3 regions of the Viridibacillus sp. FSL H8-0110 genome follow, and region 1 is predicted to be linked to each of the others. Evidence: a T-box and tRNA genes for the amino acid it is inferred to sense, from the RefSeq annotation. Region 1 holds a T-box; the other regions hold tRNA genes.
What was found. The T-box of region 1 lies ahead of argS (arginine--tRNA ligase). A T-box ahead of a tRNA ligase gene usually reads a tRNA of that ligase, here a tRNA-Arg.
Positions count from the first base shown of each region.

Region 2: it has a tRNA-Arg gene. The T-box ahead of argS (arginine--tRNA ligase) is inferred to sense a tRNA for this amino acid. The anticodon was not compared.
Region 3: it has a tRNA-Arg gene. The T-box ahead of argS (arginine--tRNA ligase) is inferred to sense a tRNA for this amino acid. The anticodon was not compared.

Region 1 covers NZ_JBBOPJ010000001.1:1,884,717-1,888,904, reverse strand. The annotation lists gene argS (arginine--tRNA ligase) at 22-1,704, opposite strand; T-box leader at 1,812-2,028, opposite strand; gene MHH98_RS09445 (MFS transporter) at 3,062-4,188, shown strand, end outside.
Region 2 covers NZ_JBBOPJ010000001.1:103,100-107,287, forward strand. The annotation lists rRNA gene MHH98_RS00490 (23S ribosomal RNA) at 1-695, shown strand, start outside; rRNA gene rrf (5S ribosomal RNA) at 824-939, shown strand; tRNA gene MHH98_RS00500 (tRNA-Val) at 949-1,024, shown strand; tRNA gene MHH98_RS00505 (tRNA-Thr) at 1,042-1,117, shown strand; tRNA gene MHH98_RS00510 (tRNA-Lys) at 1,130-1,205, shown strand; tRNA gene MHH98_RS00515 (tRNA-Leu) at 1,226-1,310, shown strand; tRNA gene MHH98_RS00520 (tRNA-Gly) at 1,336-1,410, shown strand; tRNA gene MHH98_RS00525 (tRNA-Leu) at 1,417-1,505, shown strand; tRNA gene MHH98_RS00530 (tRNA-Arg) at 1,538-1,614, shown strand; tRNA gene MHH98_RS00535 (tRNA-Pro) at 1,619-1,695, shown strand; tRNA gene MHH98_RS00540 (tRNA-Ala) at 1,715-1,790, shown strand; rRNA gene MHH98_RS00545 (16S ribosomal RNA) at 1,938-3,490, shown strand; tRNA gene MHH98_RS00550 (tRNA-Ile) at 3,586-3,662, shown strand; tRNA gene MHH98_RS00555 (tRNA-Ala) at 3,676-3,751, shown strand; rRNA gene MHH98_RS00560 (23S ribosomal RNA) at 3,848-4,188, shown strand, end outside.
Region 3 covers NZ_JBBOPJ010000001.1:375,282-379,469, reverse strand. The annotation lists rRNA gene MHH98_RS01990 (16S ribosomal RNA) at 1-1,135, opposite strand, end outside; tRNA gene MHH98_RS01985 (tRNA-Gly) at 1,282-1,355, opposite strand; tRNA gene MHH98_RS01980 (tRNA-Arg) at 1,381-1,457, opposite strand; tRNA gene MHH98_RS01975 (tRNA-Leu) at 1,486-1,572, opposite strand; tRNA gene MHH98_RS01970 (tRNA-Lys) at 1,633-1,708, opposite strand; tRNA gene MHH98_RS01965 (tRNA-Gln) at 1,728-1,802, opposite strand; tRNA gene MHH98_RS01960 (tRNA-Asp) at 1,811-1,887, opposite strand; tRNA gene MHH98_RS01955 (tRNA-Glu) at 1,898-1,972, opposite strand; tRNA gene MHH98_RS01950 (tRNA-Asn) at 1,976-2,050, opposite strand; gene MHH98_RS01945 (SprT family protein) at 2,154-2,609, opposite strand; gene MHH98_RS01940 (Tex family protein) at 2,675-4,188, opposite strand, start outside.

The DNA.
Region 1 (4,188 bases):
ACCTCTGAATATTAGTATTAGCTACATCTCTTTCGGTGCCTGAATTCCTAATAAACGCAAACCTTCTTCAATCACGATAGCAACACAAGCACATAATGTTAGTTTCACCTGCATTGTAGCTTTGTCTTCTAGTATTCTTGTGTGGGCATAATACTTATTAAATGCTCTTGAAAGTTCGATTAAATACTTGGCAATTTGCGAAGGGTCCGCAAGTTCAAGTGCTTTTGCCACAACTTCAGGGAAACCTTTTAGTGAGATGACAACTGGCCAAGCCTCATCAGATAACCCTTCAAATTGGCTGACCTCAGTACTATACTGACCTTTTCGTAGAAGTGAGCAAATCCGTGCATACGTATATTGAACATAAGGACCTGTCTCCCCTTCAAAATTCAACATTTCTTCAAGCGAAAACTCAATATCATTCATACGATGATTTTTTAAATCGTGGAAGATTACTGCTCCTGTTCCTACCACTTTCGCTATCTCTTCTTTTTGCTTTAGGTTTGGATTTTTTTCCTCAATATTCTTGCCTGCTAATTGGATAGCCTCATTTAATACTTCTTCAAGTAATACAACTTTCCCCTTACGAGTAGACATTTTTTTGCCGTCTTTTAACATCATGCCAAACGGAATATGCTGTAACTCTTTTGCCCACTCATACCCCATTCTCTCTAGTACGTTAAATAACTGTTTAAAATGTAGAGATTGTTCATTTCCCACTACGTAAAATGATCTTGTTGAATTATAAGTTTCATTTCTATATAGGGCAGCAGCTAAATCACGGGTCGCATATAAAGTTGTGCCATCCGTTTTCTTAATCAAACATGGTGGCATATCTTCTAAATTTACAACCATTGCACCGTCCGATACTTCAAGAAGTCCCTGTTCAGCTAATAATTCAACAACTCTCTCCATTTTATCATTATAAAATGCTTCGCCCGCAAACGAATCGAAACGTATGCCAAGTAATGCATAGACCTGTTCAAATTCCTTTAGCGATGCTTCTCTAAACCATTGCCATAATTGCAGTGCTTCTTCATCACCCTGCTCTAACTTTTTAAATGCTGCACGTGCTTGATCATTCAATGAGTCATCTTGATCTGCTACTTCATGAAATTTGACATATATCTTCAGTAATTCACGTACTGGAGACTGCTCAATCAGCTCTTTATTCCCCCATAAATGATAAGCGACAATCAGCTTGCCAAATTGAGTACCCCAATCTCCTAAATGATTGATGCGTACTACTTCATAACCATTTTTCTCTGCAATATTAGCTACTGCATTACCGATAACTGTTGACCGTAAATGCCCCATTGAAAAAGGCTTTGCAATATTAGGGGATGAAAAATCAATCGTAATCGTTTGACCTTCTCCAAATTTTTGTTGTCCGTATGCAGATTGAGAGGAAACTATGCTAGATAATACACCTTTCGAGATTTCCGATTGCTTTAGAAAAATATTCACATATCCACCAACAGCTTCAACCTTTTCAATAATGTCATTGTTAACTTTTTCACTTATTTCTTTAGCTATTATATTTGGTGATTTGCGGAAAATTTTCGCTAATGCAAAGCAAGGAAAAGCATAATCACCTAAATGTGCATACTTTGGCTTTTCAATTGTTTGTTCAATATCACTCTTTGCTAATTGACCTTCTACTGCTTCAAATAATGTATTGATTATCAATTGTTTGTCTTCCATTCTATTTCCCCCTCAAATAATAAAAACATTGTTCGTTCCAAACAAAATTTCCGTTGATACTCTGCCGTAATGGTACAGAAAGCCATAAAAAAAGCCCCCGTCTCAAAACAAGAGACGAGAGCATAGATCCCGTGGTACCACTCTGGTTGCCACAATATGTGACCACTTTCAATTGTTAACGAGGTGACTCCCCGATCTTTTCTACTGCTATTTCAAAAAGTTTCTCCAAAGTGCGCTTCATTCATGTTCCATGTATTAGGCTCCCACCATCCCTAACTCGCTTGACATATCCTCATAAACTACTCTCTTTATCAAAGAATTTTTTTATTAAATTGTAACTATGGTATATTTAATTTGTAAATAAGTCAATGTTTGAGAAAAAAATATAACTAGAAATTTATTTTCACATAAAAATTCCAAACCAATTTTTGGTATAAATCAAAATTTTAATAAAAAATTCAACTGTTTGTCATAGAAATTTCAATTAGTACTTAGTCATAACACTTTGTTGTAAAATCACAAAAAACACACTCGAATTCCTCGAATTTCTCCACTTTAATATTCTTTCATTTTAGATGAGTATTTCCAAAAAATTTCCCTTCATGTTTGGCAATAGTCAAATCAATTACAACTATTTGATAAACTTTTTGTATAATACCTTCCTATTTATTAAATCTACAAAACTCCTATTTGTTACGTTCTTTCCTATATATAATAACAAGTCTTCATACGTTAATAATTCAAGTTGAACTGACCATCAACTTAAAGCAGATTAAACCTCTCTATCTTTTACTTTAGAAAAATTACATTCTTCCATTTTTCACATACCCATTAATTTAGCCAGCTAATATATAACCTAGTCATAATATCAACCATTAATTAACTAACTACAAATTCTATGAATTAAATGATGGTCTCATACAAACTCCTAAAAAATACAAGTCTGTTTTTCTTCAAAACTAAGAAATTCATATTATTGACACAAATATTTTAATGGTATACTATTGAGACGTAAAGTAACTTGAAGTCAAAAAGTTACCATGTTTTAACGGTTCAGGAGGTAGAACTAATTATTTAAGTTCATGAGTAATAGAGTTTCAAATCAAAGTAAAAATTAATTGGTCAAGAAGTACTCAAAATTACATAATCATTTTGGGTCCTTATAAATTATTTTACGAAGACAATTAGATCATGAAAATATTTAAAGGGTATTTTATTTTAACGCTTTCTATAAATCTCATTAAAGAGCTTTTGGGGAATAGAGAGTAAAATTAGACAAGCTCAGGTATTTTTCCGAATAAGCAGTCTGATAAGGTAAGTATATAGGTTAAAAAAACAAGAAAAAGAGGTACAATACGTGAGCACAAATAAGAAAAAAATCCACTACGCATGGTGGTTATTATTAGGTTTATCTATTATGGTCGGTTTGGCTAAAGGCGGAATCATGACTGCAGGTGGATTATTTTTAACTCCAGTAACAGAAGATTTAGGTATTGGAATGGGAAGTCTAACACTTTACTTTAGTATTTCCTCTATAGTAACAATGATTTTCTTACCATTGGCTGGTAAGATCATTGCTAAGTATGATATTAGAACAGTTTTAGTAACAGCAATTATTTTACAAGCGGGTTCGTTCGCAATGTTTGGTTTAATGAATTCTGTTTGGGGTTGGTACTTATTCTGTATCCCTATGTCAATCGGTTCAATTTTTGTCACTCAAATCGCAGGCCCAGTATTAATCAACAACTGGTTTAAAAAACATAACGGTTTAGCAATTGGTATCATGGTTGCATCTGGTGGTATTTTCGGTGCTATCCTACAACCTATGGCTGGTAACTTAATCGCAAGTGAAGGTTGGAGAACGACTTACTTCATCTTAGGTGGAATTGTTATAGCAATCGTTGTGCCTATCGTATTATTAACAATTAGAATGTCTCCTAAACAAAAAGGTTTACAACCATTAGGTTTAGAAGTTGAAATTAATAAAAATGAAGATCCTTCTTCAGTTAAAGTTGAATCTAATACAAACACAGGTATTTCAGCTGCAATCGCTAAAAAATCAAGTGCATTTTATGCATTATTATTATTCTTCTTCTTTATTACTGCTATTAGTAGTTTTGGTCAACACGTTGCTCCTTTTGCAATGGGCTTAGGCTATGACGTTAAATTTGCTGGTGGTGCAATGGGCTTCTGGCAAGTGGGTGTACTGATCGGTGCATTAGCATTCGGTATTTTAAGTGATAAAATTGGTGCAAAAAACACAGCTATCTTCGCGATGTTATTAGGTTTAGTTCCAATCGCAATTCTATTAACTGTTCCTGACAATTCTACTATGTTCTCTTTAGCAATTGGAATTTATGGATTTGTTGTTGCATCACTTGGAACATTAGGACCGCTATTAACTACAGCTATCTTTGGTAACAAAGAATACGGTCAAATTTACGCTTCTGCAGTTATCGGTTTAGCAGTTGCTGGTATCGTTGC
Region 2 (4,188 bases), 1.8 Mb from region 1:
GCCCCTTAGCGGGGTAGGAGACAGTGTCAGGCGGGCAGTTTGACTGGGGCGGTCGCCTCCTAAAGAGTAACGGAGGCGCCCAAAGGTTCCCTCAGAATGGTTGGAAATCATTCGTAGAGTGTAAAGGCATAAGGGAGCTTGACTGCGAGACCTACAAGTCGAGCAGGGTCGAAAGACGGGCTTAGTGATCCGGTGGTTCCGCATGGAAGGGCCATCGCTCAACGGATAAAAGCTACCCCGGGGATAACAGGCTTATCTCCCCCAAGAGTCCACATCGACGGGGAGGTTTGGCACCTCGATGTCGGCTCATCGCATCCTGGGGCTGTAGTCGGTCCCAAGGGTTGGGCTGTTCGCCCATTAAAGCGGTACGCGAGCTGGGTTCAGAACGTCGTGAGACAGTTCGGTCCCTATCCGTCGTGGGCGTAGGAAATTTGAGAGGAGCTGTCCTTAGTACGAGAGGACCGGGATGGACACACCGCTGGTGTACCAGTTGTTCTGCCAAGGGCATCGCTGGGTAGCTATGTGTGGACGGGATAAGTGCTGAAAGCATCTAAGCATGAAGCCCCCCTCAAGATGAGATTTCCCATTACGCAAGTAAGTAAGATCCCTCAAAGACGATGAGGTAGATAGGTTCGAGGTGGAAGTGTGGCGACATACGGAGCTGACGAATACTAATAGATCGAGGACTTAACCAAATTTTACTTAACAAACTTCAATGTAATTTATCCAGTTTTGAGAGAACAAGAAAAACTTATTAAAAAAGTTTAAAAAACACTTGCTTTTAGCTAAGTGAAGTGATATAATAATTCTTGTCTTAAAATAGTCTAGTGACGATAGCAAAGAGGTCACACCCGTTCCCATGCCGAACACGGAAGTTAAGCTCTTTAGCGCCGATGGTAGTTGGGGGTTTCCCCCTGTGAGAGTAGGACGTTGCTAGGCGAATAATATGGAGGATTAGCTCAGCTGGGAGAGCACCTGCCTTACAAGCAGGGGGTCGGCGGTTCGATCCCGTCATCCTCCACCATTTTTCAAATAAACATTGCCGGTGTAGCTCAGTTGGTAGAGCAACTGACTTGTAATCAGTAGGTCGAGGGTTCGACTCCTTTCGCCGGCACCATTCATTTTATTTGAGCCATTAGCTCAGTTGGTAGAGCATCTGACTTTTAATCAGAGGGTCGTAGGTTCGAATCCTACATGGCTCACCATTTTTTAAAAAACATTATATGCGGGTGTGGCGGAACTGGCAGACGCACTAGACTTAGGATCTAGCGCCGCAAGGCGTGGGGGTTCGACTCCCTTCACCCGCACCATAATTTTTAAGTTTATCAGCATATTGCGGAAGTAGTTCAGTGGTAGAACACCACCTTGCCAAGGTGGGGGTCGCGAGTTCGAACCTCGTCTTCCGCTCCAAAATATGCCGGGGTGGCGGAACTGGCAGACGCACAGGACTTAAAATCCTGCGGTAGGTGACTACCGTACCGGTTCGATTCCGGTCCTCGGCACCATTTCTTTTAATTTAATACAAGTGATAATATATGCGCCCGTAGCTCAATTGGATAGAGCGTCTGACTACGGATCAGAAGGTTGTGGATTCGACTTCTGCCGGGCGCGCCATTAACGGGAAGTAGCTCAGCTTGGTAGAGCACTTGGTTTGGGACCAAGGGGTCGCAGGTTCGAATCCTGTCTTCCCGACCATTATTACTTATACCCATACGGGGCCTTAGCTCAGCTGGGAGAGCGCCTGCCTTGCACGCAGGAGGTCAGCGGTTCGATCCCGCTAGGCTCCACCATATATATCTTATGAACCTTGAAAACTGAACATGCAAGACGTTAATCAATAAATGTTTTTGAACATCAACTCTGTTGGTGGATCAAAACAAAAATAGATATCATCTTCGGATGATACGCTAGCAAAGCTAATGAGCTTTCAAACTACTTTTATGGAGAGTTTGATCCTGGCTCAGGACGAACGCTGGCGGCGTGCCTAATACATGCAAGTCGAGCGAATGATGAAGAAGCTTGCTTCTTCTGATTTAGCGGCGGACGGGTGAGTAACACGTGGGCAACCTACCTAGTAGATTGGGATAACTCCGGGAAACCGGGGCTAATACCGAATAATCCATTTTGTCACATGGCAAAATGCTGAAAGGCGGTTTCGGCTGTCACTACTAGATGGGCCCGCGGTGCATTAGCTAGTTGGTGGGGTAACGGCCTACCAAGGCAACGATGCATAGCCGACCTGAGAGGGTGATCGGCCACATTGGGACTGAGACACGGCCCAAACTCCTACGGGAGGCAGCAGTAGGGAATCTTCCACAATGGACGAAAGTCTGATGGAGCAACGCCGCGTGAGTGATGAAGGTTTTCGGATCGTAAAACTCTGTTGTAAGGGAAGAACAAGTACGTTAGTAACTGAACGTACCTTGACGGTACCTTATTAGAAAGCCACGGCTAACTACGTGCCAGCAGCCGCGGTAATACGTAGGTGGCAAGCGTTGTCCGGATTTATTGGGCGTAAAGCGCGCGCAGGTGGTTTCTTAAGTCTGATGTGAAAGCCCACGGCTCAACCGTGGAGGGTCATTGGAAACTGGGAGACTTGAGTGCAGAAGAGGAAAGTGGAATTCCAAGTGTAGCGGTGAAATGCGTAGAGATTTGGAGGAACACCAGTGGCGAAGGCGACTTTCTGGTCTGTAACTGACACTGAGGCGCGAAAGCGTGGGGAGCAAACAGGATTAGATACCCTGGTAGTCCACGCCGTAAACGATGAGTGCTAAGTGTTAGGGGGTTTCCGCCCCTTAGTGCTGCAGCTAACGCATTAAGCACTCCGCCTGGGGAGTACGGCCGCAAGGTTGAAACTCAAAGGAATTGACGGGGGCCCGCACAAGCGGTGGAGCATGTGGTTTAATTCGAAGCAACGCGAAGAACCTTACCAGGTCTTGACATCCCAATGACCGCTCTAGAGATAGAGTTTTCCCTTCGGGGACATTGGTGACAGGTGGTGCATGGTTGTCGTCAGCTCGTGTCGTGAGATGTTGGGTTAAGTCCCGCAACGAGCGCAACCCTTGATCTTAGTTGCCATCATTTAGTTGGGCACTCTAAGGTGACTGCCGGTGACAAACCGGAGGAAGGTGGGGATGACGTCAAATCATCATGCCCCTTATGACCTGGGCTACACACGTGCTACAATGGACGATACAAAGAGTCGCTAACTCGCGAGGGTATGCTAATCTCATAAAATCGTTCTCAGTTCGGATTGTAGGCTGCAACTCGCCTACATGAAGCCGGAATCGCTAGTAATCGTGGATCAGCATGCCACGGTGAATACGTTCCCGGGCCTTGTACACACCGCCCGTCACACCACGAGAGTTTGTAACACCCGAAGTCGGTGAGGTAACCTTTATGGAGCCAGCCGCCGAAGGTGGGATAGATGATTGGGGTGAAGTCGTAACAAGGTAGCCGTATCGGAAGGTGCGGCTGGATCACCTCCTTTCTAAGGATAATTACGGAAACAGATCTTGGATCTGTCGATTAACGTCTTGCGTTCAGTTTTGAAGGTTTATAAAACCTTATATTTTTCCGAAAAAGGGGCCTATAGCTCAGCTGGTTAGAGCGCACGCCTGATAAGCGTGAGGTCGATGGTTCGAGTCCATTTAGGCCCACCATTTTTCTTTTTTTGGGGCCTTAGCTCAGCTGGGAGAGCGCCTGCCTTGCACGCAGGAGGTCAGCGGTTCGATCCCGCTAGGCTCCACCAATATTGTTCTTTGAAAACTGGATAAAACGACATTGAAGCAAATTAAGTAACACATTTTTTATTATTAAGTTTTTTAGGCTTAATAACTAACTTTTAGGTTAAGTTATTAAGGGCGCATGGCGGATGCCTTGGCACTAGGAGCCGAAGAAGGACGGCACTAACACCGATATGCTTCGGGGAGCTGTAAGTGAGCTTTGATCCGGAGATTTCCGAATGGGGGAACCCACTGTTCGTAATGGAGCAGTATCTTGACGTGAATACATAGCGTCTTGATGGCAGACCCAGGGAACTGAAACATCTAAGTACCTGGAGGAAGAGAAAGAAAAATCGATTCCCTGAGTAGCGGCGAGCGAAACGGGAATAGCCCAAACCAAGAGGCTTGCCTCTTGGGGTTGTAGGACACTCTATATGGAGTTACAAAGGAATGAGTTAAACGA
Region 3 (4,188 bases), 1.5 Mb from region 1:
CTAAGATCAAGGGTTGCGCTCGTTGCGGGACTTAACCCAACATCTCACGACACGAGCTGACGACAACCATGCACCACCTGTCACCAATGTCCCCGAAGGGAAAACTCTATCTCTAGAGCGGTCATTGGGATGTCAAGACCTGGTAAGGTTCTTCGCGTTGCTTCGAATTAAACCACATGCTCCACCGCTTGTGCGGGCCCCCGTCAATTCCTTTGAGTTTCAACCTTGCGGCCGTACTCCCCAGGCGGAGTGCTTAATGCGTTAGCTGCAGCACTAAGGGGCGGAAACCCCCTAACACTTAGCACTCATCGTTTACGGCGTGGACTACCAGGGTATCTAATCCTGTTTGCTCCCCACGCTTTCGCGCCTCAGTGTCAGTTACAGACCAGAAAGTCGCCTTCGCCACTGGTGTTCCTCCAAATCTCTACGCATTTCACCGCTACACTTGGAATTCCACTTTCCTCTTCTGCACTCAAGTCTCCCAGTTTCCAATGACCCTCCACGGTTGAGCCGTGGGCTTTCACATCAGACTTAAGAAACCACCTGCGCGCGCTTTACGCCCAATAAATCCGGACAACGCTTGCCACCTACGTATTACCGCGGCTGCTGGCACGTAGTTAGCCGTGGCTTTCTAATAAGGTACCGTCAAGGTACGTTCAGTTACTAACGTACTTGTTCTTCCCTTACAACAGAGTTTTACGATCCGAAAACCTTCATCACTCACGCGGCGTTGCTCCATCAGACTTTCGTCCATTGTGGAAGATTCCCTACTGCTGCCTCCCGTAGGAGTTTGGGCCGTGTCTCAGTCCCAATGTGGCCGATCACCCTCTCAGGTCGGCTATGCATCGTTGCCTTGGTAGGCCGTTACCCCACCAACTAGCTAATGCACCGCGGGCCCATCTAGTAGTGACAGCCGAAACCGCCTTTCAGCATTTTGCCATGTGACAAAATGGATTATTCGGTATTAGCCCCGGTTTCCCGGAGTTATCCCAATCTACTAGGTAGGTTGCCCACGTGTTACTCACCCGTCCGCCGCTAAATCAGAAGAAGCAAGCTTCTTCATCATTCGCTCGACTTGCATGTATTAGGCACGCCGCCAGCGTTCGTCCTGAGCCAGGATCAAACTCTCCATAAAAGTAGTTTGAAAGCTCATTAGCTTTGCTAGCGTATCATCCGAAGATGATATCTATTTTTGTTTTGATCCACCAACAGAGTTGATGTTCAAAAACATTTATTGATTAACGTCTTGCATGTTCAGTTTTCAAGGTTCATAAATTATATTGGAGCGGGTGAAGAGAATCGAACTCTCGACAACAGCTTGGAAGGCTGTGGTTTTACCACTAAACTACACCCGCATTAATATTATGTTTTTAAAAAATATGGCGCGCCCGGCAGAAGTCGAATCCACAACCTTCTGATCCGTAGTCAGACGCTCTATCCAATTGAGCTACGGGCGCATATCGTATATTATATATTATAAGTGTTTGGTGCGGTCGAGAGGACTTGAACCTCCACCGAGTAAACCTCGACTAGGCCCTCAACCTAGCGCGTCTGCCATTCCGCCACGGCCGCATTTTAATTGAAACATGTAGGTTATATTATATCACCTTAAAACATAATGTCAAGTTAAAATGGTGAGTCATGCAGGATTCGAACCTGCGACCCTCTGATTAAAAGTCAGATGCTCTACCAACTGAGCTAATGACTCGTAGCTAAAATAATGAAAATGGCTGGGGTACCTGGATTCGAACCAGGGCATGACGGAATCAAAATCCGTTGCCTTACCGCTTGGCTATACCCCAAAAATAAATGGCGGTCCGGACGGGACTCGAACCCGCGACCTCCTGCGTGACAGGCAGGCATTCTAACCAACTGAACTACCGGACCATATAAAGATTGGTGACCCCTACGGGATTCGAACCCGTGTTACCGCCGTGAAAGGGCGGTGTCTTAACCGCTTGACCAAGGGGCCATATGGCTCCGAAGGTAGGACTCGAACCTACGACCGTCCGGTTAACAGCCGGATGCTCTACCACTGAGCTACTTCGGAAAAATATGTTGCATTTCGTTACATTTTGTCGTCATCACCTTGTCGACTTTTATTATTATAGACAGGTATTTTGAAAAGGTCAAGCATTTTTCTAAAAAAACTTTCAACCAATTTGTTTAATGTGCCCTAAACACTTGCTACAACGGTATTTTGCGGGGTTCATTCTTTTTTTTCTATCATAGTTTGTACCACATTTTATACATATATAAGTATAACTTTTATTAGACTTCTTCCCCGTTATCTCTGTTAAGTTAGAACAGTATCTAGGAGCATTAGTTTCTTTTAATAGAAACCGAAAATCTGCATCCCGATGTTTATACCCCTTTCCTTCTATATGAAGATGATAATGACATAGCTCATGACGAATAATCCCTTCTACTTCTTGAATACCGAACTTTTCAAACGCTTTCGGATTAATCTCTATATTATGAGATCGTAATAAGTATCTACCGCCTGTAGAGCGTAATCGCTTATTAAAATAAGCTTGATGTCTAAATGATTTATGGAATACATTTATAGAGATTTCTATTACAAGGTTTTGTAGCTCTTTATCTGTCATATTATCCTTCCCTTTCTTCTATAAAATAAACCTCGCTTTAAAGCGAGGTTTATTTTCCTGCTATTTTAATCGATTTGTTTTGTTGGGGGAAGCATCGTTAAGGCAATTCTCCCTTTATCCTTTTCAATCTTTTCTACCCATACTGTTACGATGTCGCCAAGAGCTACTACATCTAAAGGATGTTTTACATAGCCGTTTTTTAATTTAGAAATATGGACAAGACCATCTTGTTTAACACCGATATCGACAAATGCACCGAAATCCACTACGTTGCGTACCGTCCCTTGCATCTCCATTCCTGATTGCAAATCTTCCATTTTCAAAATATCTTTCTTTAATAATGGTTGCGGGAAAGCGTCGCGTGGATCACGTGAAGGTTTCATCAATGTATCAATGACATCTTTTAACGTTACTTCACCTATATCCAACTGGGAGCTCAAAGTTGAAATATCTAAGTTTGCTAGCGCTTTTTCAGCTTCTGTTGTACCTAGCTGTTCCTTCTTAATAGAAGCAACTTCAAGTAGTTGGTTTGCAAGGTCATAACTTTCTGGGTGAATACCCGTTGCATCTAACGGGTTTTTCGCTTCAGAAATTCGTAAGAAACCGATTGCTTGTTCATACGTTTTAGCCCCCAGACGCGGAATTTTCTTCAACTGTGTACGAGCTGTAAACTTCCCATTTTCACCACGGACTTTAACAATGTTTTCTGCTACTGTTTTTGATAACCCTGAAACATATTGTAAAAGTGAAGATGATGCAGTATTCACATCTACACCTACTTGGTTAACAGCTGTTTCAACGATAAATGTTAAAGAGTCTGCAAGCTTTTTCTGAGATACGTCATGCTGGTATTGCCCAACACCTACTGCCTTCGGTTCAATTTTCACAAGCTCAGCCAGCGGATCTTGTAATCTTCTCGCAATCGAAACAGCACTACGTTGTTCAACTTGTAAATCCGGAAACTCATCCCGTGCTACTTCCGATGCGGAATACACACTTGCTCCAGCTTCATTAACAATAACAAATGCTGTTTCACTATTTAATTCTTTCAAACATTCTGCTACAAACTGCTCTGACTCGCGGGAGGCTGTCCCATTACCAATAGCGATAATAGATATAGGATACCTTTGCAATATGTCCTTGAATACCTTCTTGGATTGCACTGGATCCGCTTTTGGCGGATGTGGATAGATAACAGAGATTTCAAGCATTTTACCCATGTCATCCACTACAGCTAATTTACAACCCGTTCGATATGCTGGGTCAAGTCCCAATACAAAGCGATCTTTTAATGGAGGTTGTAATAGTAGGTTACGTAAATTTTCAGAGAAAATATGAATTGCTTGAGCCTCTGCCTTCTCCGTCAACTCTCCGCGCAATTCTCTTTCAATTGAAGGCTGAATTAATCGTTTGTATGCATCTTCAACGGCTAATTCAACTTGTTTGGCTGCTGGTGAGGATGTACGCGGAATCCATTCTGTACACATCAATTGATGTACACGCTCTACTGGTACAGCTATATTGATTTTCAAAATGTCTTCTTTTTCACCACGATTAATAGCTAGTATGCGATGAGGAA